DNA from 3 places in the Verrucosispora sp. WMMC514 genome. Region 2 is predicted to be linked to each of the others. Evidence: riboswitches for the same ligand, from Rfam matches in the RefSeq annotation. Region 2 holds a riboswitch; each other region holds the start of a gene.
What was found. Region 2 has a riboswitch for cobalamin ahead of metE (5-methyltetrahydropteroyltriglutamate--homocysteine S-methyltransferase). Riboswitches for the same ligand answer to the same signal wherever they lie in the genome.
Positions count from the first base shown of each region.

Region 1: it holds a riboswitch for cobalamin, as region 2 does, so the genes downstream of both, O7597_RS04920 (peptidase) here and metE (5-methyltetrahydropteroyltriglutamate--homocysteine S-methyltransferase) in region 2, are expected to answer to the same signal.
Region 3: it holds a riboswitch for cobalamin, as region 2 does, so the genes downstream of both, O7597_RS25310 (ribonucleoside-diphosphate reductase subunit alpha) here and metE (5-methyltetrahydropteroyltriglutamate--homocysteine S-methyltransferase) in region 2, are expected to answer to the same signal.

Region 1 covers NZ_CP114906.1:1,091,836-1,102,390, forward strand. Annotated here, with positions in the region: gene O7597_RS04900 (CbiQ family ECF transporter T component) at 1-31, opposite strand, end outside; gene O7597_RS04905 (hypothetical protein) at 24-884, opposite strand; gene O7597_RS04910 (prenyltransferase/squalene oxidase repeat-containing protein) at 881-2,335, opposite strand; cobalamin riboswitch at 2,464-2,606, opposite strand; gene O7597_RS04915 (hypothetical protein) at 2,683-3,177, opposite strand; gene O7597_RS04920 (peptidase) at 3,209-4,252, opposite strand; cobalamin riboswitch at 4,351-4,497, opposite strand; cobalamin riboswitch at 4,654-4,870, shown strand; gene O7597_RS04925 (acyl-CoA thioesterase) at 5,052-5,498, shown strand; gene O7597_RS04930 (FAD-dependent oxidoreductase) at 5,736-7,358, opposite strand; gene O7597_RS04935 (helix-turn-helix transcriptional regulator) at 7,435-7,992, shown strand; gene O7597_RS04940 (PepSY domain-containing protein) at 8,223-9,659, opposite strand; gene O7597_RS04945 (DUF5134 domain-containing protein) at 9,745-10,320, shown strand; gene O7597_RS04950 (ATP-grasp domain-containing protein) at 10,514-10,555, opposite strand, start outside.
Region 2 covers NZ_CP114906.1:6,571,131-6,581,685, forward strand. Annotated here, with positions in the region: gene O7597_RS30345 (BTAD domain-containing putative transcriptional regulator) at 1-302, shown strand, start outside; gene O7597_RS30350 (IS701 family transposase) at 417-1,694, shown strand; gene O7597_RS30355 (tetratricopeptide repeat protein) at 1,753-2,157, shown strand; gene O7597_RS30360 (hypothetical protein) at 2,531-3,949, shown strand; gene O7597_RS30365 (hypothetical protein) at 4,058-4,456, opposite strand; gene metE (5-methyltetrahydropteroyltriglutamate--homocysteine S-methyltransferase) at 4,369-6,294, opposite strand; cobalamin riboswitch at 6,405-6,616, opposite strand; gene O7597_RS30375 (alpha/beta hydrolase) at 6,685-7,419, opposite strand; gene O7597_RS30380 (ferredoxin reductase family protein) at 7,637-8,995, opposite strand; gene O7597_RS30385 (ABC transporter ATP-binding protein) at 9,397-10,329, shown strand; gene O7597_RS30390 (ABC transporter ATP-binding protein) at 10,326-10,555, shown strand, end outside.
Region 3 covers NZ_CP114906.1:5,431,651-5,442,205, reverse strand. Annotated here, with positions in the region: gene O7597_RS25310 (ribonucleoside-diphosphate reductase subunit alpha) at 1-1,747, opposite strand, end outside; cobalamin riboswitch at 1,889-2,095, opposite strand; gene O7597_RS25305 (hypothetical protein) at 2,249-2,596, opposite strand; gene O7597_RS25300 (hypothetical protein) at 2,593-2,742, opposite strand; gene O7597_RS25295 (helix-turn-helix transcriptional regulator) at 2,952-4,190, opposite strand; gene O7597_RS25290 (hypothetical protein) at 4,398-4,937, shown strand; gene O7597_RS25285 (hypothetical protein) at 5,933-6,472, opposite strand; gene O7597_RS25280 (hypothetical protein) at 6,619-6,798, shown strand; gene metH (methionine synthase) at 6,854-10,369, opposite strand.

The DNA.
Region 1 (10,555 bases), 1.4 Mb from region 2:
CAACCCCGTCAGCGGTGGCCTGATCAGTCATCCGGCTCGGCGGTTCGCCGGCGGCGGGCGGCGACGAGCCCGCCACCCGCCAGCGCGACCAGCAGGAGCACCCCCGCCACGGTGCCCAGCGGGAGGCCGTCGGTGTCACGCGTGGCGCTGAACTCGGTCGCCGGGTACGAGTCCGTCGGATCGGCCGACGGGGCAACGGGCGCAGCCGCGAGCGGCGGAGCGGTGGCGGCCGTCGTCGGCACGGATGAGCTGCCGGAAGGGGTCGCGGTGGCGGCGGCCACCGGTGGGGTCAGGGTAAACCCGGCCGGTGGGGTACCGCCCGACATCGCCGGTGCGGACGTACGGGGTGCGGGCGGCGGAGGCGCGGGTGGTGTGGTGCGCGGCGGTGGTGCGGGCCGGGCGGGGGCCACACCAGGTCGGGGTGCGCTGTCGGCGTTGCGGTTGAGCGAGAACGACCAGCCTTCGAAGCTGCCCGATGGTGGCTTGCGGTTGAGCACACCCTTGTCGCTGTAGGTCCAGGTACCCCCGTTGGGCGCGTGCCAGTATGACCAGTAGGCGCTGGCCGGTGGCGTGTCGACGCACTTCTCCGTGCTGGCCGAGGGCTTGCCCTCGATCCGGCAGATGAATCCCTCGCCCCAGCGCAGTGTGCCGGCGATCCGGAAGCCGGCGGCCTTCAACGCCGCCAGGCCGGTGGCCTGGTCGCCGGGGGCGCACCGGACGACGGTGCCGCCGCCGAGTTCCTTGAAGTCAACCACGACGGTCACACCGGCGGCGTCGGGGCAGTAACCCGCGCTGCCGGCGGCCGCTGCCGGACCCGAACCGACCAAAACACTGGCGGCGGCCACGGCGAGGGTGACGGCGAGGCGGGTCGCCCGGATGCTCATGTGGCCCGCCGACGGCCGAGCACCAGCAGCACCGCTCCCCCGCCGAGCAGCAGCAGGGCGGTGAGCACGTACCCGCCGATCGCCGCGCCGGTGGTTGGCAGCCGGCCCGGTCCGGCGGCGGGACTGGTGACGGAGGCAGCGGGAGTCGGCGTCGTGGTGGGGGTGGGTGGCGTGCCGCCCGGGGAGGCGCTCGGTGTCGGGCTGTGGGTGGGCGCGGTGGTCGGTGTGGGCGAGGCGGACGGGGACGGTCGTCCGGTCGGGCTGGGTGAGCCGGTCGGCGTGGGTGGCACGGTGGCCGATGGGGTGGGCTCACCGGAGGGCGGCACGTCGAGGCCGATCCGGCTCAGCGGCACCTGGGCCAGCCCGAGTAGCGCCTGGGCGGTGGCGCGCCGCCACTGGTCCCGGAACGTGTCGGCGATGCCGTCGGCGACCGCCTCGGTCAACGCGTCGCTGGCGTAGGCGATGGCGCCGGCGTCGGCCGCCGCGGCACCACCGTTGGCGGTGGTGAGCTGCAGCGCCGCCAGGGCTTCGGCGGCCCGTGCCGCTCCGGCGTCGCGCCCGGCCGCGGCCAGGGCCTGCCCGGCCAGGCCCGTGCTGTTGGAGTTCGCGCCGCTGGTCGGCCCCGACCCGCCGAACGACCCGTCGGCGCGTTGCTGCGCCACCAGCCAGTCCGCGCCGCGCTGAGCGGCCTCGTCCGCACCTGTTGCGTCGGTCGCGAGCAGTGCTTGCACGGCCATGGCGGTCGAGTCGACGTCGAGGGTGGCACTGGCCTGGGTGTCGCAGGAAGGCGACGGTGCTCCGTCGGCGTCGGGGTAGAGCCGGAAGCCGCCGGCCGTGCACTGCTGCTGGATGAGGAAGTCGACGGTTTCCTGCGGCGCGCCGCCGCTGCGGGCCAGGCCCAGCACGGCAAAGGACTGATCGAAGGTGTTGCTGGGGTCCGGGCCGGTGGCCTCGGTGGTCCGGCTGGTGATCCGGCCCCGCTGGTGCCCGGTGCCCGCCGCGGACAGCAGGGCCACGGTCTCGGCACGCAGGTCCCAGCCGCCGAAGTCGGTGGGGTCGGCACCGGCGGCGGAGGCCACGTAGAGCAGTTTCGCGGTGGCACCCCCGTCGGTGAAGCCCTCGATGCCCCAGTCGTCGTAGCTGTTGTAGGACCGTACGTGCGCGGCGATCTGCGCCGTCGCCGCCTGTCGAGTAGAGCCGGCCACCCCGGTGGCGGCGAGAGCGATCACGCCGTCGATGCTCAGCCCCCAGTCCTCGGGAGTGAACGGTCCAGGTAGGACGCCGTCGACGTATTCCCCGGCGAGCCAGGTCGCGGCGTCGCGCGCGGCGGCGGTGTGGGTTGGCGATGGCGCGGCGGCCACGCCGAGGGGGGTGGTCGCGACGATGGCGAGCGCTGCGGCGGTGGCGGCGCCGAGACCGGCGCCGACGCGCCGGAGCGGGAACGTGGGCATGAGGGGTGCCTTTCGCAGAGCGGTCGGTGAAAGCTCCGGAAGGCACCGACGGGCGGCATCCGCTCGCGTGGCCGCGACGAGATGCTGTACCTCGGTTACCCGGACTCCACCCTGTAGACCTCGACAGTGGAAGCCGCTCGTCCTGTGCGGGGCATTCCGGCTCGCGAGGCGGTGCTCGCTCACGGTTGCGGGTCAGCGTCGGCTTCTACCGACTTCCCCCCGTACGGGACGTATTCAGTTGTGTACCCGGCGCACCGGGTGTCGCCACCGTACCGCCGGTCACCTCTCGGCGCCAGCGTGGCGGGCGACACCCGGCACGTCCACGGCTCGTGAAGGGTACACGCAGGTCAGGGGGCGGTGATGCTGGGTGCCGCGCCGGAGCCGAAGGACCAGCCCTCGACCGTGCCCGGGGCCGGGTTGTAGCTGGTCGCCCCCAACGTGCTGTAGGTCCAGGAGGCGCCGCTGCCGGAGGCGTGCCAGTACGACCAGTACGCGCTGGCCGGCGGGGTGTTGATGCACGGCTCCGTCGCGGCGGTCGGCTTTCCGTTGATCCGGCAGACGAACGCCAACCCCCACCGCTTCGTACCGGTCACCGTGAAGCCGGCACCCTGCAGGGCGGCCAGGCCCGTGGCCGGGTCACCGAGCGCGCACGCCACCTGGACGCCGCCGCCGAGCGCACCGTAGTCGACCACCACGGTGACCCCCGACGTCCCGGTGCACGCGGCGGCCTGCGCGGCCCGTGGAGACGGCTCGACAGCAATCAACCCGACGGCGACGACAGCCACCGCCGCGATGCTCGCCAGCCACCGACGGACGGGATCATAGACCTGCGACATGAGCACTCCTTCTGGTGGGACGGAATCTGCCGGCCGGTCAGCGGCAGGGCAGAGTGGGTGCGCCGGCGGTCGCGGTGACAGTGGAGAGCCGGGCATATCCGGTGCCGGTCAGACCGAGAACAGCCTGCGCGGTGGCGCGGGGGGCGGTACCGGGATCGAAGACGCCGCCGTCGAAGTCGACAGCGCCCCGGTCGGCGACCGGGGCGGCACACCCGACCTGAAGATCGGCCAGGAACACGCGGGCCCGGGCCCAGGCCAGCGGCCGTCCACCGTCACGCAGCGCCTGAGCTGCCAACCCGGTGCTGTTGGCGTTCGCGACCCCACCCGCGTTGGTGAACCCACCGTCGGCGCGTTGCACCGAAAGCAGCCATTGCAGCCCTGCGGCGGCATCAGCCTTACGACCGGCGGCCCGCAACGCCTGCACCGCGACGGCCGTGACGTCCACATCCGACACACAGACCGGCTGCGCGGGCAGCAGCGGATAGCCGCCGTCGGGGCACCGGGTACCCGCCAGCCAACCGGCGGCAACCGCCGGCACACCTTGCGCGGTCCGGTCCAGCGCGAGAATCGCGAAGGACTGGCTGAACGAGTTACTGAAATCACCCCACGCCGACCGGTCGGTGAACCGGCCACCCGGGTCCTGGAGCGACTCCAACCGGGCGATGAGATCCACACCGCCGACGTCGGTCGGGTCACCACCGCGGACCGCGACGGCGAGTGCGAGCTTGGCGGTCGCGCCCGCGTACGCCTCAGTGGTGCCGTCACCGATGTACCCGTCACGCACGTCCGGCCGGGTCGCCCAGGCCAGGGCTCGAGCGCCGAAGTCGTCGGCGACACCGGCGGCGGCGAACGCGAAGACCGCGTCCAGGGTCAACCCCTGGTCCGGGTACGCGACCCCGTCGAAGACGGCCTCGAAGCGTTCCCCGTCGACAAGCTGTCGGGCCAACCAGCCCGCGGCCGCATCGGATCGGACGGTGCCGGCCTGCGGGGGCGCGGCGATCACGGGTGTGGTCAGAGTGAGGGCGGCGAGCACACCGCAAAGCAGGGCGAGCAGGCGGTGCCGGCTCAGGCGGACGACCATCGGACGCGCCTTTCCGGCCCGGCGGTCGTCAGAAACCCGGCCCGCCCGGCGACGGCGCGGCTGGCCGGCCTCCGACCCGTGGGCCACGACGGGTGGGGAGCAGAAATCGCGGGTGCGGCAGGTATTCGGGCTCGCCACCAGGGATGCTCCCGGCGGCCTACCGTTGCGGGCCAGCGCCGGACTTCGACCGGACTTCCCCCGCACACACACGCGGTTGTTCAGTTGTCGCGCCAGTCTCGTCTGCTCCCACAGCCACTGTCAATCCGCTACCGATCGCACACGGTGGGTCGTGGCGGCGAGGTTCGTGGCGATCGCGGCCACGGGCCGACGCTCGGCGTCGGAGTGATGGGGCAACTCGCCGCAGGTACCCGGGCCGGACGGTCGTCGGACCGGGTCAGGATAGGGTGGCCGACGGCGCTGGTTCGCCCGACCGTTACCGGTGGGGCGTCGCAAGAGGGACCCGGTGAAAGTCCGGGACTGCCCCGCAGCGGTGAGTGGGAACGACAGCCGTCACCACGCACTGGGCCGCAAGGCCTGGGAAGCGACGGCCAGTAGGAGACCGGCCGAGTCCGGCACCGCCCACGAGTCCGAAGACCTGCCCGCGCTGCGGACACAAGGTGTGTGCGCTGCCGTCGACCTCGCGGGCGGGTCGGGCGGGTGACGCGCCGCAACGGCGTGCTCCTCGACGTGCGCGCCTACGGGTCGGTGGCTTGTTCCCCGAGGACGGACACCCGTGCACTACACGACCACTCTCGCCGGCCGACCACCGTCAGCCTCCCACCTGACCCTGTCGCAGATCATGGACCAGCACCACACCAACCTGATGGGTACGGTCCACGGCGGCCGGATCCTCAACCTCATCGACTCCGTCGCCGGAGTGGTCGCCGCCCGGCACTCCGACGGCCCGGCACTCACCGCCGCCATCGACGAGACCGCCTTCCTGCGCGCGGTCCGCGTCGGCGACGTCGTACACGTCGACGCCCGCATCACCTGGGCGGGTCGCAGTTCCATGGAGGTCACCGTCAAGGTCACCGCCGACCGCTGGGACCGCGCCGTACCACCGACCGACGTGGCCACCGCCCACCTCGTCATGGTCGCCGTCGACGACAACGGCCAACCCCGCCCGGTGCCGCCGCTGCTACCCCAGACCGACGGAGACCGGCGCCGCTACCGCGAGGCACAGATCCGCCGCGAACACCGGCTGACCCTGCGCCGTGCCCTGCTCGACGGCACCGAGGAGTCCTGAGATGCTCGGACTCTCCACGGCAGCCCTCGCGTGACCCCCACCGGGCAACCGGTTCTGCTCGGCGCCGTCTTCATAAAGTGCAGGTCACCGTCGATATCGCCCTCGGCGCAGGTGCCGGACGCCTCGCCCGACGGATGGCTGACGGCCGCTGGTCACGGCGCGTCAACCAGGTCTGCGCAGTCGTGCTCGTCGCGCTCTTAATGCGACTGGCCGCCGACTGACCCCTTCGGCGTGGCCTTACAACTCCTTGCGGTGGTCGAGTCGGACGGCGCGTAGCACGACGTCGTTGACGTGGTGGGTGCTGATCGCTCCCGGGGGGCGCGGGCGGGTCTCGTTCACGTCGATGCGCCAGTCGTCCGAGGCCGTGATCTCGGCGACGATGTCGTCGATGCCGACGTACGCCTGCGGGTCGTACATGGGGGTCTGCTCGGCGGGGTCCGACGGCTGCTGCAGCCACGTCAGGTCGTGGCCGACGACGAGCAGCGTCCCACCGACCGCCACGGCGTCGAGCAGGTTGCGCAGTCCACGCTGCTCGGGGGTGCGCTGGAACGAACCGTACTGCAGGGACACCAGGTCGTAGGTCTCGTCGGCGAAGGCGGCGGGGTCGTTGGCGTCGCGGTGCAGCGTACGCACGTCGAGCCCGCGACGTTCCGCCTCGGCCCGGATGCGGTCCAGTGCCCTGCCGGAGACGTCGGAGGCGGTCACCTGCCAGCCCCGTTCGGCCAGCCAGAGCGCGTCGGCTCCCTCACCCGCGCCGACGTCGAGCGCCCGGCCGGGCGGCAGGTCCGTCGCCTCCGCCACCAGCGTGCCGTTCGGGTTGGCGCTCCACACGCGTTCCTGATCCCCGTAGCGACCGTCCCACTCGATCGCGACGCCGGAGGGCCGGACGCCCGCCGTGGTGTCCTCGGCGGCGAGGCTGAAGGCGATCTGAGCGCCGATCCAGCTACCGTTCGCCGCGGCCTGCAGGACCTGGGCGCTCGGGTCCGTCAGGTTCCCGGCGGCGAAGACGCCCGCCACGCTGGTACGTCCGGTGGCGTCGACCGCGACGAGGTCACCGAGTCCGCTGGGGTGGACGGTGGTGTCGATGCCCAGCCCCGCGAGCATCTCGACCCGGGGACGGAACCGGGCACCGGCGAGGACCGCGTCGGCCGGCAGGCTGCGGCCGTCGGCGAGCTCGACGGCGAGCGACCCGTCCGGGTCGGCGTCGGACACCCGGCGCACCGCACTCTCGACCACCGGGACCCCGGAGGCGACGAGAGTCTGCACCGCGGCCGGGTCGATCCCCGTGGCGTCATGCAGCACCACGGTCAACTGGTCGGTCAGGTGCCGCATCAGCTGGGTCGGGTGCAGTCCCATCGGCGTCGTGACGATCTGTACGACCCGCAGGTCGCGGACCTCCCAGCCGTGGCAGAACGGACAGTTGAACACCTGAGCACCCCAACGCTCAGTGAGGCCCTCGATCTCGGGAAGCTCGTCGACGATGCCGGTCGCGGCCAGTACCCGGCGAGCGACGAGGCCGTGCCCGCCCGAGAGGGCGAGGTGAAATCCGTCGTCCTCCTTCCGCACCGCCAGGACACGGCCGGTGAGGACGTTGCCACCATAGCTACGGACCTCCTCCCGCCCGATGGCCCGCATCGCCTCGGGCGGGGTGCCCTCACGTCCCAGGTAGCCGTGCATGTGCGCCGCCGGCGCGTTCCGCGGCGTGCCGTCGTCGACGACGATGACCGAGCGTCGCTGACGAGCGAGCTGCAGCGCGGCCGCCAGACCGGCCGCTGATCCGCCGATGACGGCGACATCGCACCTGCGGACGATGCTCTGGTGCGGTGGGTGTTCGGAGGCTCCGTGGGCAGGGTCTGTCATGCGTCAAGCGTAGGAACAACTGGCGGCATCTAACAGGCCGCTTGCGAGATCCGCAAGACACCCACATGCTGGGGCGATGAACGACCGCAGTGACGTGGAACATCTGGCGCGCACAAGGCTGCGGAGCATCCGCACCACGCTCGGCTACTCCCTGGACGAACTCGCCGAACGCACCAATCTCAGCCCGTCGACGATCAGCCGGGTCGAGACGGGCAAACGGACATTAAGCCTCGACGTGCTCGTACCCCTGGCCAACGCGCTACAGGTCAGCCTCGACGTCCTCTTCGAGGCGACCAGCGACGAGGACGTGGTGATCCGCCCCGTGCAGCACCGTTCGGGCTCGCGCACCACGTGGCCGCTGAGCCGCGTCGACGGGCGCACCATGGCGATGAAGATCCGCCTGGAGCCCGAGGCGACGATGCCGGCCCAGCGGGTCCATCCGGGGTACGACTGGTTCCTGGTACTCGAGGGCAGGGTGCTGCTGTGGCTCGGCGAGCGGCAGATCGAAGTCGAAAAGGGCGAGGCAGCCGAGTTCTCGACGATGACACCACACTCGATGACAGCACTCGACGAGCCGGCCGAGCTGATCATGATCTTCGACCGCGAGGGGCAGCGCGCGCATCTGCACCAGTGAGCCTGAAACCGGGCAGGACGGGACCGGCAGGACGTGCCGATGACGCCGCGCCCTCATCGACGCGGCACCTCCGACGTTGGGCGGCCCGCCCTACGCACTCGACGAAGTGTGCAGCCACCGCGAACGCAGCCAGCGGACCGGCCACGTCGAGTGGCTGCACACCATCGAGAGGGACGACCAGGAGTGTCTGACGTGACGCCGGACAGACCAGGCCGGGCCGTCGCCGAGGTTCACACCGTGCCGAAGAAGCTCTTGAGGGCCGGCATCCTGCGGATCAGGAGCTGGTCCAGCGCGAGGATCACCAGCAGCGACAGACCGAACAGGGGCAGGAACACGCCGAGGACGGCCATCGCGGCGAGCAGGAGCCAGTTGCCCCAGATCGGAAGTTTCCCGCGGGGTGCGGCCATCCCGGAGGCGGTGCCGCGGCGGGTCCACCACATCATCGGTCCGGTGACGCACATGAAGATCACGGCGAGGCAGAACAGCGTGGACAGGATCTCGTTGGCGACGCCGAGACGCCGTCCCTCGTGCAGGGCGATTCCGTGGGACACGACCTTGGCCATGGCGCTGTAGTCGGCATAGCTGTACTGGCCGACCTTCTCGCCGCTGTACTGGTCGACGTGGACCGTCGTCTCCTGGGTGACGTCGGACTCGGCGGGGTTGCCGACGTTGTACCACTGGCTGCTCATCACGCTGAAGACGCCCGTTTCGCCTTCGGGGTACATGATCAGGTACGGCCCGGGAGCGCCCTGTGCCTGCGCCGTGGCGACGGCCTTGTCGATCGAGATCGGTGTGCCGGCGCCGGTGCTGGTGCCCTGCGGCGCGTTGCCGGAGGCCCATCCGGCGGGCGCCGACTGGCCGTCGCTGTTCTCGATCTGCTGCCGGATGGTGGACTCGGCACCGGGATCCTCGCCCCAGAGCGAGATGTTGCCGTGCGCGGCGAGTTCCGACGCTTTGGCGCCCCAGAAGCCGGTCCACGGCAGGCCGGAGATGACGAGCAGCAGGACGCCGAGGCCCACGGGGAGCCCGACGATGGCGTGCCAGCCACGGACCCGGGCACCGCGTCTGCCCTTGGCCTGGGCGCCGCTGCGGGCCTTCCGGCCGAGGAAGAAGATGATGAACCCGGTGATCGTCAGCACGATCCCCCAGGAGGCGCCGAGCTCGACGATCCGGTCTCCCACGCCGCCGTCGCCGATGAGCAGGTCACCGTGGATGCGCTCGGCCCAGGTGGAGACGAGTTGGTCCTGGCTGAGCGCGCCGGTGACCTCGGAGGTGTAGGGGTTCACGTACACGTTCGTGGTGCTGCCGTTCTCCTGGGCGGCGACGACGAACAGGGTGGTACGGTCGCCGATGCCGTCCTGAACGGACAGGATCGAACGATCCGGGAACTCAGCGCGAACAGCCGCTTCCTGGGCGGACAATGCGACCCTCTGGGCACCCTCGACCACAGAGACCTTCAGCACCCCGGGATGCGTGAGGGAGTCCACGTCGTCGCGGAACATGTAGATCATGCCGGTGACGGAAAGGGCGAAAAGCACCGGGATGACGATGATCGAACCGTAGAAGTGCCAGCGCCAGAACGCGGCGAACCACTTCGTCCTGCGGACTCTCGCGGTAGGCGCGGGCGTCTCCGCGGGAGGTGGCGCTTCGGTCTCTGAGACGGTCATCGAGGTGGGCCTTTCAAGCGTCGCCGGTCGCCCGGTTCACATGGTCTAAGTTGTAGTCGTGCTTGAGGCCCCATGGGTTCCCGTATTGACGGTCGTCTTCTTGCTGACCGGTCTCGTCTGCGTCGCCGACCTCGTCGTCCGCCGCCGGGCGGTCTCCCGTGACCAGCCCTTCTCCGATGAGGAACTGGTCGGCATCAACCACGGCGTGATGAGCGCGGCGATGATCCTCATGGTCTGGGTGATGGTGGAGGGCGCGGTCGCCTGGGCACAGATCGCGGTCTTCGCGATCCTCGCCCTCGCGCTGCTACCCGCCTACCGACGCACCCGGCACGCATCGGACCGAGCCGATCTGGTCAGTCACGCCGCGATGGACGTGGCGATGATCTGGATGCTCGCGGCCATGCCCACACTCATGTCCGAGTTGGGAACCGGCGGCGCAGGCGGCGGGCACTCCCACGGCGGCGGCGCCTCCGGCGGAGTACCCGTGCCGACACCGGCGTGGGCGGACACGGTCAACATCGCCTTCGTGGTACTCGCCGCCGCCACCGCCCTGTGGTGGCTGTACCGCACCATGACGGCGTCCCGCCACCGGCTGCACTCGCTCAGCTACTCCGTCATGGCCGCCGGCATGGGTACCATGCTGCTACTCATGAACGTGTGAGGTGTCGCCTGGACTCGGCCCGCGACGACGCCACGACGGGCTCCGTCACCGGCGAACCACTCAGTGCCGCCGAACGCAGGACTCGCGTCGACCACTCGCGGCCGGAGCAGAAACACGAAGGTACGCCCTGCCTCCGCCGGTGATCCCGGTGGACCTTCACCTACGGCTGGAGGCCGCAGCACCCCGCCTTCGCTCAGGTGACCAGGGTTCCGTCCGAGATGCTGGCCGACGGCTC
Region 2 (10,555 bases):
ACGGCTTGCAGGCGCTTCGGGAGTTGCGTGACACGATCGAACCGGACCCGGACGTTCCCCGTCTGCTGAGTGGGCTCGGAGAGATCTACGCGATCACCGGGCGATACGAAGAAGGGCTTCTGCACCTACGGCGTTCGCTGTTCCTCGCCGCGGAGAACGGTGACCAGCAGGTCGTGGCCAACGTCCTCCGCAACATCGGTTCCATTCGCTCCCGTCAGGGCGCGCACGGGTACGCGAAGCGTCTCCTCACCGCATCCTTGCTGATCTATTACGGCAGCCGCCGTTTGAGATCTTGCTGTTGAGGTGGGGTGGACGCGAGGCGGCCACCGCGTGATCGTCTGTACGTTGTGGACATAACTTCAGATCTGGCGGTGGCCGCAGGCCACAGCGTAGACCCCGCCGCGTGGGAGCGGGTCATGGCCGGGGTGCTCGGCTGCTTCGCGGGCCGGTTCGGGCGGGTGGAGCCGCGGCGGGCGGCGGGAGAGTTCGTCTCTGGTCTGCTATCTGACCTTGAAGTCAAGACATGTTGGCAGTTGGCGGAGCAGGCCGGGCACGTCCGGCCGGACGCGATGCAGCGGTTGTTGTACCGGGCGGTGTGGGACGCCGACGCCGTTCGTGATGACCTGCGGGCTCTGGTCGCGGGCCGGTTCGGTGACCCGGACGCGGTCCTGGTTCCGGACGAGACGGGAGACCTGAAGAAGGGCAGCCACACCGTCGGGGTGCAGCGGCAGTACACGGGCACGGCCGGGCGGATCGAGAACAGCCAGGTCGGGGTGTTCCTCGCCTACGCAAGCCGGCACGGGCACACTCTGATCGATCGACGGGTGTATCTGCCGGTGTCGTGGACCGACGACCGTGACCGCTGCGCCGCCGCGGGGGTGCCCGACGAGGTCGGGTTCGCGACCCGGTGCGAGCTGGCCGCCGACATGATCACCGCAGCCCTTGATGCCGGTGTCCCGGCGGGGTGGGCCGCCGCGGACGAGGCATACGGCAACAGCAGCGTGTTTCGTGCCTTGCTGCGCGAACGCGGACTCGGCTATGTCCTCGCGGTGTCCCGCAGTCATCTGGTGCCGCTCGACGGCGGCAAGACCCGCGTCCGCGCCGACCGGGTGGCCGCCGACCTGCCCGCCACCGCATGGCAACGCCGCTCGGCCGGGGCCGGATCCAAGGGCCCACGCTTCTACGACTGGGCCTGGCTCGACGACGTGTGCACCGACGCCGACCCGGACGACGGCGGACGGCACAGCCTCCTGATTCGAAAGAACACGACCACCGGTGAGCTGGCCTTCTACCGCTGCTGGACCCCGAAGCCGGCCACTCTCGCTCAGCTCGTGCGGGTCGCGGGCATCCGCTGGACCGTCGAGGAGAGCTTCCAGGCCGCCAAGGGCCAGGTCGGCCTGGACCAGCACCAGGTCCGCCGCTGGGACTCCTGGCACCGGTTCACCACCCTCGCCCTGGCCGCACTCGCCGTCCTGGCGATCTGCGCCGCCGACGCCGCGACCGACGCTTCCACCGACCACGGCTTGATCAAGCTGACCGTCAACGAGATCCGCCGACTGATCAACGCCTGCATCATCCGCCCGATCACCGACCTCGCCCACCGTTTGCACTGGTCAGGATGGAGACGCCGGCATCAAGCCCGAGCCCGCCGAGCCCACTACACACGCCGACTCAACCTCGAACTCCAGCCATGATCCCAAACGGCGGCTGCCGTACTATCGTCGTTTCGGGACCGAGTGGGGCGAGGGCGAGGTGCTCAACGAGCTCGCCTCCATCGAACTCGCCCTGGGCAGGCCAGATCTGGCCGCGCAGGTGTACCACGAGGTGATCCACGCGCTGCGGGACAAGAGAAACCCGGGCATCGAATCCGCAGCCCACAACGGGCTCGGACGGGCCGCTCTCGCCGCCGGCGACGTTCACGCCGCGCGTGAGCACTTCGAGGCTGCCCTGGAACTGGTGCGCGAAATCGGTCACCGTCGCGAGTTCGCAATTTCTCTCGACGGCATCGCGTGCTGCCTGGTGGCCGCTGAGCCTGACCGCGCTCGGACACTGTGGCGGCGAGCCCTGAAGCTCCTGATCGAGCTCGACATGCCGGAACGCTTCGAGGTGGAGAAGCGGTTGACCGAGGCGGAGCGTCGGCAGCCCGCCGTTCGGTGACGAGTACGGACTTCCGTTATCCGACCGGTGGGCGCGGCGGCGAGTAGGCCCATCTTCCGGTACGTCTGTGGCCCGTGCTGAACTGCGAGTTCGGGAAGTTGTGGCGGCCGCAAGGTCTTCGCAAGCCTCCACAACATTCTCTCAACGGATGCACCGCCGAGGCTCACTACATTGCTGGCTAGTGATCGGTGGAGAAGCGGTGCCGCGCACGAAGTAGCCGAATCAGTCGAACAGGTCATGGCAACCCGGTTCCGGCGACTGGAAACGCATCGGGGGCGGGCGCGGGCCGACAACCCACCATTCCCGGTGACCCACCGGGGCCGCCTGCCCAGCGGATGGGCAGGCGATCCAACCTCCCGAGTGAGGAGAATTGATGAGCGGAACACTGCTGCGGGTTGGACTCGCTGCGCTGTTCGCCGTCGCGGTGCCCGGCCTGCTCGCCGCACCGGCCAGCGGTTCGCCGGCTGCCGACGACCCGAGCCCGGCGTTGCCCCTGTCCACCGACGTCGCCGACCGATATCCGTCGAGCCCGTGTGACCCGAACGGCACCACCACGTCCGACAGCACCATCGCAAGCCAACTCAACGGTCAGCTGACCGGCACCATGGCTGGCGCGATGACCGCGTACCGCGTCTCCTGCGCTCGTATGGTCGTCGACACGGTCCGCGACCGCGACCTGGCCTCGCGCGCGGCGGTCATCGCCATCACCACCACGATCGTGGAAAGCACCATCCAGAACATCAATGTGGAACTCGACCACGACAGCCTCGGCCTGTTCCAGCAGCGTGCTTCCTGGGGCACTGCGGCTCAGCGTCTGAACCCCACCTGGGCCACCAATGCGTTCCTCGACAAGATGATCCGCGAGTATCCGAACAATTCGTGGATGACCGCGCAGATCGGGGACGTGTGCCAGGACGTACAGGGATCGAAGTTCCCGGAGCGTTACCAGCCCCAGGCCGCTGACGCACAACGCATTGTCGAGGCGCTCTGGTCCGTGTCTGAGCCCGGTGGTCCGGCTGTGGTGCGGGCGGAGGGTGAGTACCACCTGTTCGGGGTCAGTCCGAGTGGTCAGCTCAGCCAGAACACCTGGCGACCCGGCGGCTGGCTCGGCTGGGAATCCCTCGGCGGCACCGTCGCCGGCACCCCCGCCGTCACCTACCACGACGGCCAGTACGACGTGTTCGCCCGCAGCCCCCGAGGCGTCGTCTACCAGAAAACCTGGCAAGGCACCTGGAGCGACTGGAAAAGTCTCGGCGGCATCATCCAAGGCGGCCTCGCCGCCGTCTACGTCAACGGCGAACACCACGTCTTCGGCATCAGCCCCAGCGGCCAGTTGAGTCAGAACACCTGGCGAAACGGCAGCTGGCTCGGCTGGGAATCCCTCGGCGGCACCGTCGCCGGCACCCCCGCCGTCACCTACCACGACGGCCAGTACGACGTCTTCGCCCGCAGCCCCCGAGGCGTCGTCTACCAGAAAACCTGGCAAGGCACCTGGAGCGACTGGAAGAGCATCGGCGGCATCGTCGACGGCGGACTCGGCGCCGTCTACGCCAACGGCGAATACCACGTCTTCGGCATCAGCCCCAGCGGCCAACTCAGCCAGAACACCTGGCGACCCGGCGGCTGGCTCGGCTGGGAATCCCTCGGCGGCACCGTCGCCGGCACCCCCGCCGTCACCTACCACGACGGCCAGTACGACGTCTTCGCCCGCAGCCCCGGCGGCACCGTCTACCAGAAAACCTGGCAAGGCACCTGGAGCGACTGGAAACACATCGGCGGCACCCTCGGCTGACAACGCTCGTCGATGCTGAGGCCGGTTGGCCGGCACGGGTTACCCCGTGCCGGCCAACCGGTCCTTCATACAGTTCCGCTCAGGTCGGTACCACCCGGCCCGGTGCGGTCAGCTCCCGCGTACCTCGGCGGCGGCGGCCACCAGGTGCCGGAGAGACGCCTCGACCTCCGGATAGCCGCGCGTCTTGAGGCCGCAGTCCGGATTCACCCACAACCGGCGGGCCGGCACGGCCGCGACGGCCCGGCGCAGCGCCTCGACCACCTCGTCGCGCGACGGCACCCGGGGCGAGTGGATGTCCCAGACCCCGGGGCCCACACCCCGGCCGTAGCCGATCGCGGCCAGGTCGTCGAGGATCTCCATCTTGGACCGGGACGCCTCGATGCTGGTGACGTCGGCGTCGAGGGCGTCGATGGCACCGATCACCTCGCCGAACTCCGAGTAGCACAGGTGGGTGTGGATCTGGGTGTCGTCGGCGACGCCGCTGGTGGCCAGCCGGAACGCCGCCACCGCGAGTCCAGGTACGTCTTCTGGTCGGCCCTGCGCAGCGGCAGCGTCTCCCGTAGCGCCGGCTCGTCGACCTGGATGACCCGGATCCCGGCGGACTCCAGGTCGCGGCACTCGTCGCGAAGGGCGAGCGCGACCTGGTCGGCGGTGTCCGCGAGGGGCTGATCGGTACGGACGAACGACCAGGCCAGGATGGTGACCGGACCGGTGAGCATGCCCTTGACCGGTCTGCTGGTCAACGACTGCGCGTAGGTGGACCACGCGACGGTCATCGGTGCCTTGCGTGACACGTCGCCGTAGATGATCGGCGGGCGTACGCAGCGGGAGCCGTAGGACTGCACCCAGCCGTGCCGCGTGGCGGCGAAACCGTCGAGTTGCTCGCCGAAGTACTGCACCATGTCGTTGCGTTCCGGCTCCCCGTGCACGAGCACGTCCAGACCCAGCTGTTCCTGCAACCGGACGACCTGCTCCACCTCGGTGCGCATCCGGGACGCGTAGCCGGCGTCGTCGAGGCTGCCGGCCCGGTGCGCGGCGCGGGCCCTCCGCAGCTCGGCGGTCTGCGGGAACGACCCGATCGTGGTGGTCGGCAACTCCGGCAGACCCAGTCGTTCCTGCTGCCGGGCGGCCCGGGTGGGATAGTCGCCGCGCTGCCGGTCGGCCGGGCGCAGCGCGGCGAGGCGGCCGCGTACGTCGTCGTGACGCCAGTTTGCCGGGGTGGCCGGCAGGGGCGCGGGCAGCGCGGTGGTGCCGTCGCGCAGCGCGCGGCCGAGCACGACGATCTCGTCGACCTTCTGCCGGGCGAACGCCAGCCGCTCGGACAGCCGGGGGTCGAGATGCGTCTCGGCGGACAGGTCGACCGGAACGTGCAACAGCGAGCAGGACGACGAGACGGCGACGTGGTCGGCCAGCCCGGCGACCGTCGCGCCGGCCGCGACAGCGGCCCGCAGGTCGGTACGCCAGACGTTCCGACCGTCGACCAGGCCGGCGACGATGGTCTTGCCACCGAGTGGTCCGGCGGCGGCGAGACGGTGCAGGTTGCCCGCGCCGGCGACCAGGTCCAGACCGACGGCGTCGACCGGGGTGTCCAGCAGGGCCGGCAGCGCGTCGCCGAGGTCACCGAAGTAGGTCGCCACGAAGATCCGCGGTCGGTGCGTGAGGTCGCCGAGCCGGGTGTAGGCGCGGCGCAGGGCGTCGATCTCGGCTGGGCTACGGTCGGCGGCGTAGGCGGGCTCGTCCAGTTGCACCCAGCTGACGCCCGCGTGCGCCAGCTCGGCGAGAATCCGGGCGTACGTCTGGACCAGGTCGTCCAGCCGAGCGAACGGGTCGACGCCCTTGGCCAGCAGCAGGAACGTGGCCGGTCCGACGAACACCGGCCGGGTGGTGATGCCCAGGTCGCGGGCCTCGGCGTACTCGTCAAGCGCCTTAGCCGGGTTGGCGGTGAAGACGGTGTCCGGGGCGATCTCCGGCACCAGGTAGTGGTAGTTGGTGTCGAACCACTTCGTCAGCTCCAACGCCGGCTCGGCGTCGACACCACGTGCCATGGCGAAGTAGGTGTCCAGCGCGGACAGACCCAGCCGGGTGAACCGGTCCGGGACCGCGCCGACCGCGACCGCCGTGTCGAGCATCTGGTCGTAGTAGGAGAAGGTGTTCGACGGGATCGCGTCGAGACGGGCGTCGCGCAGCGTCCGCCACACCTGCGCCCGGAGGCCGGCGGCGGTGGCGGCCAGAGCCTCGGCGTCGATGGTGCCGGCCCAGTACGCCTCGACGGCCTTCTTCAGTTCACGGTTCGCGCCGATGCGTGGGTAGCCGAGCACGGTGCTCTGCCCGAATGCGGTACTCACCAAGGGTTCCTTCCCTCGAAGTGTCCGGCGGACACGGGAGGGAAGACGGGTACACCTCGGGTACCGGCTTCCGCCCTGGTCCTCCCACGGGACCGCCGGCGACGCACGCCGGCGGCGTGCGCAGCACTGGCAGGTCTTCGGACTCGCGGGCATGACACCAGGTCGCCTACTGGCCGTCGCTTCCCAGACCTCACGGTCCAGTGCTTTGTTGACGGCGGTCGTTCCCACTCACCGCTGCGGGGCAGTCCCGGATTCACACCGGGTTCCCTCTTACGACGCCCCACCCACCCGGGCGGGACGAACCAGCACCACCGGCCATCGTACGGGCCACACCGCCGGCTAAGCCCGAGGTGTCCGGCCTGCGGGACCGCGAGCAGGCCGGACACCGCACTAGCGCAGGTGCCGGGCGAAGAACCGGCCGGCGTCCTCCCCCGCGTACCAGGGCACACCGGTGTGTCCGCCCATGTTGGCGTGCAGCGTCTTCTCCGTGGAGCCGAAGGCGTCGAACAGCTCCAGCGCCGCCTGCCGGTCGTTGCCCTCGTCGTCCCACTGCAACAGCATGTGCAGCGGAATGGTGACCTGCCGGGCCTGTTCGACGATGAGGCGCGGGACGAAACTTCCGGCGAAGAGACCGGCGGCCACGATCCGGGGCTCCACCACCGCGAGTCGGACGCCGACCGAGATCACTCCCCCGGAGTACCCGACGGGGCCGCCGATCTCGGGCAGCGACAGGAGGGAGTCCAGGGCGGCCTGTGCTTCCGGGACCGCCCGGTCGACGAGCGGGAGGACGAGAGCGTCCACGATCTCGTCGCTCACCGCCTCGCCCGCCGCCAGCACCCGGTGCAGTTCGGCGCGAGCCTGCTCGGCGGCGGCCCAACGCGGCCGGTCACCGCTGCCGGGCAGCTCGACCGCGGCGGCGGCGAAGCCGTCCGCTGCGGCGCCCCGGGCCCGCGCCACCAGACGGGGGTACATCCGGCCCAGCCCCAGTGGCGGGTGACCGAGCAGGATCAGCGGAACCGGTGCGGTCGCGAACGCGGGTGTCCACAGGAAACCGGGGATGTCGCCGAGCGTGAACCCGCGTTCGAAGACGCCGTCGTCGAGGTGTCGTTCGGAGGTGAATCGCATGGTCGTGCCTTTCGGGAGTGCGTGTGAACGGCGCTCCCGGGCGACCTACCGCCCGACCGTGACCCCGGAGGGGAGCACCCATGTCGAAACGTTCACGGGTACCACCTCCTCGGTCTCTCGCACGGCCTTCGGGCAAACTAGCAGCGGGCCGTCCCGGTCCGCCACGGGGTTTCCCGCGCCGCTTCCGCTCGCCTCGCGCACTGTCGGCCGGTGAGGTTCACACCCCCAACCGGAACGCCTCGACATGCTGTTGGCGGGACGGAACCCGCAGGGCGCGCAGGCTGCGTCGCACGGTGCCGGCCATCGCCGCGGGACCGCACAGGTAGACGTCGCGCTCGGCGATGTCGGGGACCAGGCCGCGCAGACTCTCCGGACTGAACGGCTGGCTGCCGTCGGCGGTGCGACCGGTCAGCAGGTGCAGGCGGGCGCCCCTGGCCTGTGCCAGATCGCGCAGCTCATCGATCAGTACCGCGTCGGCGGGCGTGCGGGCCCGGTAGAGCACCACGACGTCTCCGGTCAACTCCGGGTCCTCCAGCAGCGCCCGGATCGGAGTGATGCCGATGCCACCGGCGATCAGCAGGCTGTTCTCCCGGGTGCGGGCGGCGGTGGTGAGGGCGCCGTACGGACCCTCGGCGTAGACCCGGGTGCCCACCGGCAACTGCCGCAGCCCGGCGCTGGTGGAGCCGATCGCCTTCGCCGTCAGCCGCAGCGTGCGACCGTCGGGCGCCGCCGACAGCGACCACGGGTTGACCTGCCACCAGGAGTTGTGCCCCGGGAAACGCCACCAGAAGAACTGGCCGGGACGGGCGCGCAGCCGGTCGAGGCGGTTGCCGGCAACGTGGACGGACACGACGTTGTCGGTCTCCGGCACCACCGCGACGACCCGCAGCCGGTGCCGGACGTTGCGCACCAGCGGCACGACCAGGCGGTTGGTCAGCAACGAGCCGACCGCGAAGGCCCACAACCCCCACCAGTAGGCCTTGGCGACGGCGCTGCCGGCGAACGAGGCGCCCTCGTAGATCTGGTGGATCACCGACAGCACGATCACCACGTACACCACCAGGTGGATGGCGTGCCAGAGCTCGTACGACATGCGGCGGCGGGCGATCCGTACCGAGGTGGACGCCAGCACGCCGATCAGGACTGCGGCGATCATGCCCAGTAGCACCGGCATCTGCCGGGCCAGGTTCGGGATCTCGGCGAAGAAGGAGATCCGGTCGATCTGTGCGTAGCCGAGCAGCACGAACGTCGGGTGCAGCACGACCAGCCAGAAGACCGCGAACCCGGTCCAGCGGTGCCAGTTGGTGAGCTTGTCCATGCCGATCCGCCGTTCCAGGAACGGCATCCGGCCGATCAGCAGCAGTTGCAGTGCCATCACGAAAGCCAGATGCAGGCCGAGGAAACGGCCGATCGCGGTCAGGGTGTTGGGCGTCGGCCGGCTCGGATGAGCGAACATGACCTGGAGGATCACCAGGTTGACCAGGACAAACGTCCAGAGCAGCAGGTACGCGGCCCGAGCCTGGCCGGTGCGGCGCACCGGACCTGCCGCGGCGGCGGTGAAGGTGGTCGTGGACATCGTGAGCCTTCCTGAAGCGGTCCCGGTCGGGGTGGCGTGGGATTCCGTTCCGTCCGCCTCAGCGTGCCAGCGTCGGCGTGCGCCCGGAAGCTCGCCGAGCACGATCGCAACCTGCCCGGTGCCGAGCCCGCGAGCGGCGAGGTCGCGGTGCCACCACACGCTGCGCCGCCGCCCGCGCCGCGACGTGTGGCTGCCAGGGGCGCAGGAAAGCCAGCCGGGGGCATGGTCAACGGAGCCGCCGGTTGCGAAACTGCTTCAATCTGCGTCGGTGGGGGCGATCGGACCCTCGACCCCTCCGGCAACCAGGCGGGCCGGCCCGACGACCCCAAGGGCCGGTTCGGTGCGCCGGACCGCCAGCCCAGGCTGGCTCGACGCCGGCCCGACCCGGACGGAGGGAAGGAATGGCCAGCACACCGCTGTCCCTGCCGCAGTCGTCCGCGCGCGCCCCCGAGTTCGGCCGGGACGCGCTCATCGTCTGCGAGAACCTGGTGCGGATCTACCAGACCGGTTCGATCGAGGTGCAGGCACTGCAGGGACTGGACCTGACCGTGGCCGGCGGTGAGCTGGTCGCCGTCGTCGGTGCCTCCGGGTCGGGCAAGTCGACGTTGCTCTCCATCCTGGCCGGCATCGACGCCCCCACCGCCGGGCGGGTCCGGGTCGACCGGTGGAACCTGCTGACGATGTCCCGCGCGGATCGGGTGGCGTACCGGCGGCACACCGTCGGGTTCGTGCGGCAGCAGACGGCGAGCAACCTGATCCCGTACCTCACCGCGCGGGAGATGGTGGACCTGCCGATGACGGCGGCCCGTACCGCGAAGCGGGAGCGCCGGGAGCGCGCCGCCGAACTGCTGGACAGCCTCGGTGTCGCCGACTGCGCCGAGCGGCGCCCCGGGCAACTGTCCGGGGGGCAGCAGATGCGGGTCGCGATCGCGGTGGCGCTGGCCAACCAGCCGCGGATCCTGCTCGCCGACGAGCCGACCGGCGAGTTGGACGCCGCCACGTCCGCGGAGGTCTTCGGCGTACTCCGGGAGGTCAACCGGCGGTACGGCGTCACCGTCGTGGTGGTGACCCATGACCCGGCGGTCAGCGGCCAGGTCGAACGGACCGTCGCGATCCGGGACGGACGCACCAGCAGCGAGGTGCTGCGCCGCACCACCACCAACGAGCAGGGCGACACCCAGGTGATCGCCGAGGAGTACGCCGTGATGGACCGGGCCGGGCGGGTGCAGGTGCCCCGTGACTTCCGTCAGGCGCTGGCGCTGACCCGGCGGGTCCGGCTGGCCCTGGAACCCGACCACATCACGATCCGCCCCGATTCGGGAAGCGACGAATGAGCGGCGAGCCGCTGCTGCGCGTGCGCGACGTGCACCGGCGCTTCCGCACCGGGCCGACCGTCGTACACGCCCTGCGCGGCGTGTCGTTCGACGTGGCCGCCGGCTCCATGGTGGCGCTCGTCGGCCGCTCCGGCTCGGGCAAGACCACCCTGCTCAACACCGTCGGCGGCCTCGACCGCCCGGACGCCGGCACGGTGCACGTCGACGGCACCGACGTCACCGACCT
Region 3 (10,555 bases), 1.1 Mb from region 2:
TCACCTCCGCGCCCCACAGGTCGGGATGCAGCTCACCCTTCGCGGCCCGGGTTTCGGCGTACGCAGGATGCGGGCCGAACCGCTCGGCCAGCCCGGCCGACGTCTCCAGCGCGGTCAGGAAGATCTCCTCCTGCACCCGGGTCGACAGCTCCCGTGCCGACGCCGAATCGAACGGCAGGCGCAGGGTGAACAACGCGTCCTGCAGCCCCATCAGCCCGAGCCCGACCGGTCGCCAGCGCGGGTTCGACACCGCCGTCTGCTCGGCCGGGTAGTAGTTGATGTCGATCACCCGGTCGAGGAACACCACAGCCGTGCGTACCGTCGCGCGCAGCTTCTCCCAGTCGACGCCGTCGGCGGTGACGTGCGCGCCCAGGTTGACCGAGCCCAGGTTGCACACGGCCGTCTCGGTGTCGCTGTTGACCTCCAGCATCTCCGTGCACAGGTTCGACAGGTGGATCGTGTTGCCGGGCGCACCGGTCTGGTTGGACAGCCGGTTCGCGGCGTCCTTGAAGGTCATCCAACCGTTGCCGGTCTGCGCGAGCGTACGCATCATCCGGCCGTACAGGTCGCGGGCCTTGACCGTCCGGACGGCCTTCTTCTCCGCCGCCCGGTACGCCTCGTCGAACGCCTCGCCGAACAGGTCCGGCAGCTCCGGCGCGTCCGACGGGTCGACCAGCGACCAGTCGCCGTCGGCCTCGACCCGCCGCATGAACTCGTCCGGGATCCAGTTGGCCAGGTTCAGGTTGTGGGTACGCCGGGACTCCTCCCCGGTGTTGTCCCGCAACTCCAGGAACTCCTCGATGTCCGGGTGCCACGGCTCCAGGTAGACGCAGGCCGCGCCCTTGCGTCGGCCACCCTGGTTGACCGCCGCCACCCCGGCGTCGAGCGTCTTCAGGAACGGCACGATGCCGTTCGACCTGCCGTTGGTGCCCCGGATCAGCGCACCCCGACCCCGCACCCGCGACCAGGAGATGCCGATCCCGCCGGAGAACTTCGACAGCTTCGCCACCTGGTGGTAACGCTCGTAGATCGAGTCGAGTTCGTCGCGCGGCGAGTCGACAAGGAAACACGACGACATCTGCGTGTGCCGGGTACCCGAGTTGAACAGCGTCGGTGAACTCGGCAGGTAGGCCAGGCTCGACATCAGCCGGTAGAACGCGATCGCCTCGCCCGGCGTCTGCGACAGCCCGCAGGCCACCCGTAGCAGCCAGTACTGCGGCGTCTCCACCACCAGCCGGGTCTGCGGATGCCGCAGCAGGTAGCGGTCCGCGACCGTACGCAGCCCGAAGTACTCGAACCGCAGGTCGCCGTCCGGGTCCACCGCGTCGTCCAGCTTGCGCGCGTTACGGGCCACGAAATCGGCCGTGGCGTCCCCGATCAGCCCCAGGCCGTGCGCGTACCGGATGGACTGGCTGAAGCTCGCCACCTGCTGCCCACGGACCTCCTTGTCCACGTACGCGGCCAGCAGCCGCGCCGCCAGCTTCGAGTACTGCGGCTCCGCACCGATCAGCTCGGCGGCCGTCTGGATGGACAGCTTGTCCAGCTCGGCGGTGGTGGCACCGTCGTACAGACCGCTGATGGTCTTCGTGGCCACCCGCAGCGGATCCACCTCGTCGAGGTCGGCAACCCACCGCTCCACCGCACGGACGATCTTGTTGACGTCCACCGGTTCCGTGGCGCCGTCGCGCTTGCGGACCTGCATCACCTGCCGGCGCTGCTCCGACACAGCTGGGCCGGAGGCCGCCATCTCCCGCACGACCGTCACGTCTCTCTCCTCGCGCCGTCACCGAGGGCCTCGGACACGCGGGAGGACGCCACGGGATCCGCGCAGGCGGCACGGCCCGTTCCTGGCGTCGGCCGTCCCACGCGGCCTGCGGCCGCCGCCCACGAGTGCGGGCGGCGTGCTGGCAGGTCTTCGGACTCGTGGGCGTGCTAACGCGCTCCTACTGGCCGTCGCTTCCCAGGCCGTGGCCCAGTGCTTCGTGACGGCTGTCGTTCCCACTCACCGCTGCGGGGCAGCCCCGGATTCCCACCGGGTTCCCTCTTGCCTCGGCCGCCCCGGATGGGCGCCCGAACCAGCTACGGGTGACACCATATATGGGTGGCCCACGAACGCAAGACACCAGATGGTGTGTCGGCGTGTCCTGCAACGTGGGTCACATCCGGCTATGCCGGTCCGTGCTTGACCGGTCGCAGGCAGGCAGGCGTACGAAAAGGACGGCGGATGCGACGGGATGCTGATCGTCGGTCACGCCCCGGCGCGGCTACCCGCCCCGCAGGTGCACCGCAGCCACGCGAGGAACCGGGTGGTCAGCTCGCCGGGATCCTCGCGCGGCAGGTCGTCCAACGCCGCCGTCAACAAGGCACCCGCGTACATCGACAGGCCCACCCGGTCCCGGCCGTACGCCTCGGCGAGTCGCACCCGCGCCGGAGCGCACGGCCACACCGGTTCGCCGTCGCAGGTGCCGCACGTCCACTGCGGCCGGCGTGGTAGGTGCTGGTCGCCGAGGCGGCCGGGCAGGGCGTCGACAGCGCGACCGATCCGGATCGCCTCAGCGGCCATAGCGTCGCGGTAGCGCACGGGTCGCCCGGTCATGCCAGCCACCGGGCGCTGCTCCGGGCCTGGTCGAGCAGGCGTTGCCGGGCGGCCTCCTGCTCGACGGTCTCCCGCCACTGCCTGCCGTCAGCTAGCGGCCTCGGCCGCCGCCGCAGCCACCACCAGAACCTGCGCCACCTGCTCACGTCATCACCTCCGCCATGTTCAGGAAGGCGGCGGCGGGTTCCCCGCACCGGGTGGGACGCGATAGACACCGCCGCCGCCGCAGATGCCCGGCGCAGGGGGACCACGCCCGGCATCTCCCGCCCACCGTCCCGGTTAGACCGACGAACTACCAGGGACGTCAACGACCAGACGCGCAGGTCAGCGGTGTGACTGGTACGTGGTGTACAGGTCAGAGCGTGCAGCCGACGAGCGTGGCCAGCTCGGACAGTTCTGTCGACATCGCCCGACGGCGCCCGTTGGTGATCTGCTGCACGATGTCGCGAGCGTACCGCTGTTGCCGCAGCCACGTCGGAGCCCGATCCCGCAGGTCCAACAGCACCCCGGTGGCGTCGGCATACTGCCGTTGCTGGACGTACGCCCACGCCACATCTAGCCGGTGCCGCTGCCACGACGTGGCCACCGTGGCCACCGTGGCCCCGACCGGCACCCGCTCGGCCATCTCCAACACCCGGCCGGCATCCCCCGCAACGGCCGCCGCCTCCACCCGCATCATCTCCACCCGGGCCGCGCGGAATCCGCCAAGGATCGCCAGGTGCCCTCCGCCCACCGGCCGGTCCGCAAGCCGCGCCGCGCCAGCCGCCGCCGCGTCGAGCAGCGCGTTCGCGTCGTCGGCTCGGTTGTCCCGGGCGGCAGCAGCGGCGGCGGCGAGCAGCAGCCAGCCCCACACCGCCAGCTCCGCCGGCTCCGCCCGCCGTAGCCGCGGCTCCACTGCGTCTGCCGTGGCGATGGCCACCTGCTCGGCCTCGTCGAGCCGACCCTGTCGCAGCAGCAGCCACGACGATCCCTTGACTGTGGACGCACCGAGTACTGGGTCACCGGCCACCTCGGCGGCGTCGAGGGCTCCGGCCACAGCCGCATATGCCAGATCCCCGGCCCGAAGCTGGATTAGCAGCTCGCCGGCCAGATAGCGGGCCTGCGCCAACGTCACGTACGCACGGATGCGCTCTGGGTCGGCGACGGCCATTGCCGTGTGCTGCGCGTCCTCGATCAGCCGGGGCATGCCGGTCAGGGCTGCCGCATAGTCGCCTCGGTGGTAGGCCGCGTCGAGGTCGCCCAGGCGACGGCGGACAAAGTCTAGGGCGGGCGGCGGTCCGGCCGGCGTGACGGTGACCGGGCCGCCCAGCCCTCGGGCCGGGGTCAGTGTCCGCCGGATCGCCGCCAGGGACAGCGGCCGGTGGTCGGGTTCGCGTCGGGCTGCGGCCTGCGAGGTGTCGCCGAGCAGCGCGGTGGTGGGCACGTCCAGGGCGCGGGCGAGCGCGTGCAATGTCGCCATGCGCGCGGAGGCCCGTTCGCCGCGCTCCAGCTTGCGGATGGTCTCGACCGACACATCGGCACGCTCGGCGAGTTGTTCTTGCGTGAGGGTGGACTGGCGACGGATACGGGCGAGGTGCTCCCCGATGGTCGGCATGGTCGATCGTCTCCCCAGGTGGAGGGCCGGGCGGTGACCTGCCGGCCTGCACACCGGCGGGCCGCCACAGTCGACGGTACCCGGCACCGGGATGCCAGACAGCGCCCGACAGGCGAGTCGTGCCGTCGGCGGAGGTGGTCAGTCGACTGGCCGAGACTTATTCGGTGCGCGGTGCCGCCAACTCCCATTGTGGGATAGACATACCCCATGCGCTTCACCCTGACCTACGACGGCGTGCTCACCCCCGACGCCAGCGCGAAGCACAAGATGGACGTCCGCCGACGCTTCCATGGACAGCTGGCGGAGTTGTGGACGCACGAGCCACTTAAGCAACTGGCGAGAGCCGCTGAGCCTGACGGCACCAACTACAAGACCATCGCCGGACATGGCTTTACTGCGGTCGTGCACGACGCGTACAACCTGCGAGCAGACCTAGACATCCTGTTGCTGCGGGAAGCCGCGCCGGGAAGCGTCCTCAGCAGGGCAGACATCGATAACCAGCTCAAGACCCTGTTCGACGCACTGACATGGCCGCAGCAAACGCAGCAGGTTCCATCAGACTGGGCCCCGGAGGACAGTGAAAAGCCGCTGCACTGCCTGCTCCAGGATGACCGGCACATCACCCGCCTCCGATTGGAGACTGAGCGCTGGCTCGGCGCACCCGCCCCTCAGCACGTTCGTCTCTTTCTCCGGGTCCGAGTCACCAGCGCCTCCCCCACACATGCCTCCGTCCTACTGGGCGTCTGACGGCCAGCAGGCCGCGAGGGATCCAGAGGAAATATCGGACGGCGCATTGGGCGGGGGTTACAGTCTTCAACCACGTTTGTTGGTTGCTGTGCGATCACAACTGAATTAAGTTGCAGAAGCGAACCCACCAGTCATAACGAAGGGCAGACAAGTGTTAAAGTCGGAACAGAAGAGATGCCTCTTCTGCGAAAGCACTCGTGAGATCAGCAAAGAGCACGTACTACCCAAGAAATGGCAGAAGATATTTGGCGGCGACCCTTTCGAACGCATTGACGAGGGTTGGCGGTTGAACGCGGCGGGGATAGCAGTTTGGGCAAACCAGAATGTGCACGCGAGACCCTTTAGTCGCTGGGTACGTGAGGTTTGTAAGTCATGCAACGGTGGATGGATGAGCCGACTCGAAGAGTCGCAAGCCGGCCCACTGGTCCAGGATATGGCCAAGGGCCTAGAAAGAGAGCTTTCAGCACGAGAGTTGGGGCATATAGCTAGATGGGCCGGCAAGACGGCGATCGTGATCGAGGCACTAACACAAATGCGACGGGCATCCGGTCAGGATCAGCGCAACGCACTGAGGAGAGGCGAGACTCCACCCAGACTCCAAGTCTGGGCACTACCTTTCCCGCAGGGAGACTCTGTCTACTATCACGCCACAGGCGAGGCTTTGATAGCCCGAGACGGAAAAGCATTCCCTTACTTTATTACCTCAATAATAATCTTCAAAGTTCACTTCTTAATCGTACATTACTCGGAAGGGCTTGAGTCTACATTCCTCCACATTAACCTAGTCGAGCATCTGGGGGCCCCCTTAGGAAACGCTACACGCGCTCAGACGTGGCCGCCCCCGCCCATCGAAAGAGAGACTCTACCAATGCTCAGGCACCGCAAAATCCAGTACCACCTCATGACAAGCACGGTTAGCGGGCCAGCATCGACGCACGTCCAACCTTACCCGCGTCGGCAGTCACCCAGTTAGCCACTCAGCTAAACGAGCCCCCTTAACGCGCATCATCGGTGTCCCCAGGGATTCCGAGATCCTCTCGGATCATGAGTAGCAGCTTGAACTCAGCTTCGTCATATCGTTCCTGACCGTCGTAAAACATCGGATCGTCAAGGTCGTCGTGCTTGCAGTACTCACCCCACCGCCAAGCTGCGTTGTACGCTGTAGCTGCCGCCATAGCGACGGCCGGCCTTCCATAGATCCTCAGGCGGTTCAGGCGAGCGAATGTCTGAGCATTCCAGTCGCGAGGCAGCACAGGGTCGCTGTGGAAGCCGTAACCCTTTTCATAGGCCATTAGAGCCATGGCCTTGAGGGACTCGTAAAAGCTGACATATGACTCCCGTCGGTGCTCGAATGTTCGATCCTCATCCTCGCGAGCCCAGCGTTCCTGCTCCCGCTGACGGTCACGCTGCCAAGTCTTGTCGTCCCGCCGGTCTGAACGACGTTGTGTGATGAGCACGCCGGCCACACCCGCAGCTACAGTTCCTATTACGCCGATCACCGCCACGATCAGCGGAACCCAGAGTGGAGTCTGCACGGTTCGATGGTGCTGTTCCGGTCAAGTGGAGCGCTACCCCAGAGACCAGCCAGGTATGCCATCACTGTCTGCCGGCGACCCGCACTTCAGGGGGAACGGGCCGCTGCCCGTTCCCCACGTCAAGCGCACCTTGACACGCCGCTGGCGTGCTGCGGCGGCCCACCGGGCTTCCCCTGTCCGCCGCGTACCTGGGGCACTCCGACCCCGGCTTCACCCTCCGGATCTACACGCACCTGCTGCCAACCAGCGAGGACCGCACCCGTCGCGCGATCGACCACGCCTTCGCCGACGATCCGCAGACACCGGACGGCCTGGAGACGGCATGATCATGCATCACGGCCATTCCAGGTGCTCCACCGCAGGTCAGAGCGCCTGCGGTGGTCACTTGGCGTTGAAGTAGCTGGCCTCGGGGTGGTGGACGACGATGGCGTCGGTGGCCTGCTCCGGCATCAGCTGGAACTCCTCCGACAACTGCACACCGATCCGCTCGGCACCGAGCAGCTCCACGATCTTCGCCCGGTCCTCCAGGTCGGGGCAGGCCGGGTAACCGAACGCGTACCGGCAGCCCCGGTAGTCGGTGCGCAGCAGGCCGGCCAGGTCGGCGGGGTCGTCGTCGGCGACGGTACGGCCGTCGGGCAGCCGCAGCTCGGCCCGGACCCGCTTGTGCCAGTACTCGGCGAGGGCCTCGGTGAGCTGCACCGACAGGCCGTGCACCTCCAGGTAGTCGCGGTACTCGTTGCGGGCGAACAGCTTGGCCGCGTACTCGCTGACCGGTTGGCCGACGGTGACCAGCTGCAACGCGACCACGTCCAGGTCCTCGCCGCGCGGGCGGAAGAAGTCGGCCAGGCACAGCCGCCGCTCCTGCCGCTGCCGGGGGAAGGTGAACCGGGCCCGCTCGGCGTGCCCGTTCTCGTCCAGGACGACCAGGTCGTTGCCCTCCGAGTAGGCCGGGAAGTAGCCGTACACCACGGCCGCCTCCAACACCTGGTCGGCGATCAGCCGGTCCAACCAGTAGCGCAGCCTCGGCCGGCCCTCGGTCTCCACCAGCTCCTCGTACGACGGGCCCTTTCCGCCGCGCGCACCGCGCAGCCCCCACTGGCCCATGAAGGTGGCCCGCTCGTCCAGCAGCGCCGCGTAGTCGGCCAGCGGCACCCCCTTGACCACCCGGGTGCCGTGGAACGGTGCGACCGGCACCGGCACGTCGACCGCGACGTCGGAGCGTACCGAGGTGTCGTGCAGTTCCGGCAGCGACTCGGCGACCACCGCACGCTGCCGTTCCCGGCGGGCCCGCCGGGCCGCCAGGGCCGCCTCCCGCTCGGGGTCCACCACCGGGGCGCCGCCACGCTTGGCGGTCATCACCCGGTCCATCAGGGAGAGCCCCTCGAAGGCGTCGCGGGCGTAGTGCACCTGGCCGGGGAACATCGACCGCAGGTCGTCCTCGACGTACGCCCGGGTCAGCGCCGCGCCACCGAGCAGGACCGGCCAGCGCTCCGCGACCCCGCGCGACGCCATCTCGACCAGGTTCTCCTTCATGATGACGGTGCTCTTGACCAGCAGACCCGACATGCCGATGGCGTCGGCGCGGTGCTGCTCGGCGGCGTCGAGGATGGCGGAGATCGGCTGCTTGATGCCGATGTTCACCACCTCGTAGCCGTTGTTGGACAGGATGATGTCCACCAGGTTCTTGCCGATGTCGTGCACGTCGCCCTTGACGGTGGCGAGCACGATGCGGCCCTTGCCGCCGTCGTCGGCCTTCTCCATGTGCGGTTCGAGGTACGCCACCGCGGTCTTCATCACCTCGGCGGACTGCAACACGAACGGCAGCTGCATCTGACCGGAGCCGAACAGCTCACCGACGACCTTCATGCCGTCCAGCAGGATGTCGTTGATGATGAGCAGCGGGGCGGTGCCGGCCGCCATCGCCGCGTCGAGGTCGGCCTCCAGGCCGTTGCGCTCGCCGTCGATGATCCGCCGCTTGAGCCGCTCATTGAGCGGCAGGGCCGCCAACTCCTCGGCCCGGGTGGCACGTGCCGAGGCGGCGTCCACACCCTCGAAGACCTCGATGAACCGCTGCACCGGGTCGTAGCCCTCGCGACGCCGGTCGTAGACCAGGTCGAGGGCGATCTCGCGCTGCTCGTCGGGGATCTTCGACATCGGCAGGATCTTGCTGGCGTGCACGATCGCCGAGGTGAGCCCGGCCTGCACGCACTCGTGCAGGAACACCGAGTTGAGCACCTGCCGGGCCGCCGGGTTCAGTCCGAACGAGACGTTCGAGATGCCCAGGGTGAAGTTCACCCCGGGCCAACGGCGGGCGATCTCCCGGATCGCCTCGATCGTCTCGATGCCGTCGCGGCGGGTCTCCTCCTGACCGGTGGCGATCGGGAAGGTCAGCGCGTCGATGAGGATGTCCGCGCGGCGCAGCCCCCACCGGCCGGTGAGGTCCTCGATCAGCCGCTCGGCCACCCGTACCTTCCACTCCGCCGTGCGGGCCTGGCCCTCCTCGTCGATGAGCAGCGCGACCACGGCGGCGCCGTGCTCGGCGACCACCGGCATCACCCGCGCGTAGCGGGAGTCGGGGCCGTCGCCGTCCTCGAAGTTGACCGAGTTGACCACGCACCGGCCGCCGAGCATCTCCAGGCCGGCCTCGATCACCGCCGGCTCGGTCGAGTCCAGCATGATCGGCAGCGTAGAGGCGGTGGCGAACCGACCGGCCAGCTCACGCATGTCGGTGGTGCCGTCCCGGCCGACGTAGTCGACGCAGAGGTCCAGCAGGTGCGAGCCGTCGCGGGCCTGGCCCCGGGCGATCTCCACGCAGGACTGCCAGTCGGCGGCGAGCATCGCCTCCCGGAACGCCTTGGAGCCGTTGGCGTTGGTCCGCTCCCCCACCATCAGCACGCTGGCGTCCTGCGCGAACGGCACGTGGTGGTAGATCGAGGAGACACCCGGATCGGTACGCGGTTCGCGGGCCACCGGCCGGGCCCCGCCCAGCCGCTCGGCGAGCAGCCTGATGTGCTCCGGGGTGGTGCCGCAGCAGCCGCCGATCAGGGAGACGCCGTACTCGGTGACGAAACGTTCCATGGCGTCGGCCAACTCCACCGGAGTCAGCGGGTAGATCGCACCGTCGGCGGTGAGCTGTGGCAGGCCGGCGTTCGGCATCACCGACAGCGGGACGGTGGCGTGTTGGGAGAGATAGCGCAGGTGCTCGCTCATCTCCGCCGGACCGGTGGCGCAGTTGAGCCCGATGAGATCGACGCCGAGCGGCTCGATCGCGGTCAGCGCGGCACCGATCTCGCTGCCGAGCAGCATGGTGCCGGTGGTCTCCACGGTGACGTGACAGATCAGCGGCACCTTGCGGCCCAACTCCGCCATCGCCCGGTGCGAGCCGACCACGGCGGCCTTGACCTGAAGGAGGTCCTGGCAGGTCTCGATGATCAGCGCGTCCGCGCCACCCTCGATCAGCCCGGCCGCGTTCTCCTGGTAGGCGTCGCGCAGCGTGGCGTAGGCGGCGTGCCCGAGCGTGGGCAGCTTCGTGCCGGGACCGACGGACCCGAGCACGAACCGGGGCCGCTCAGCCGTCGAGTACGCGTCGGCGGCCGCCCGGGCGATGCCGGCACCGGCCGCCGACAGTTCACGAATGCGGTGCTGGATGTCGTACTCGGCGAGGTTGGCCAGGTTCGCGCCGAAGGTGTTCGTCTCCACACAGTCCGCGCCCGCCGCCAGGTACGCCTCGTGCACGCCACGGACCACGTCCGGCCGGGTGACGTTGAGGATCTCGTTGCACCCCTCCAGACCGTCGAAGTCGTCCAGGGTCAGGTCCGCAGCCTGCAGCATCGTGCCCATCGCCCCGTCGGTGACGAGGATCCGGTCGGTCAACGCGTCGAGCAACGAGGTACGCACCACCTCAGGTTAGTGCGGTCGGCCGGGCCCGCACCCCTGCGTACCGTCCGATCCCACATTGTGTCATCGGGATCACGTTGCCCGTTTTGGCCGGCAATGCCCAACATCGTGGCCTGCGCGCAGCCCGACGGCGGCGCCGACGCCCGGCCCATCCGGCGCGGCCGGCGGGCCGGGTCCGGGCCTGGC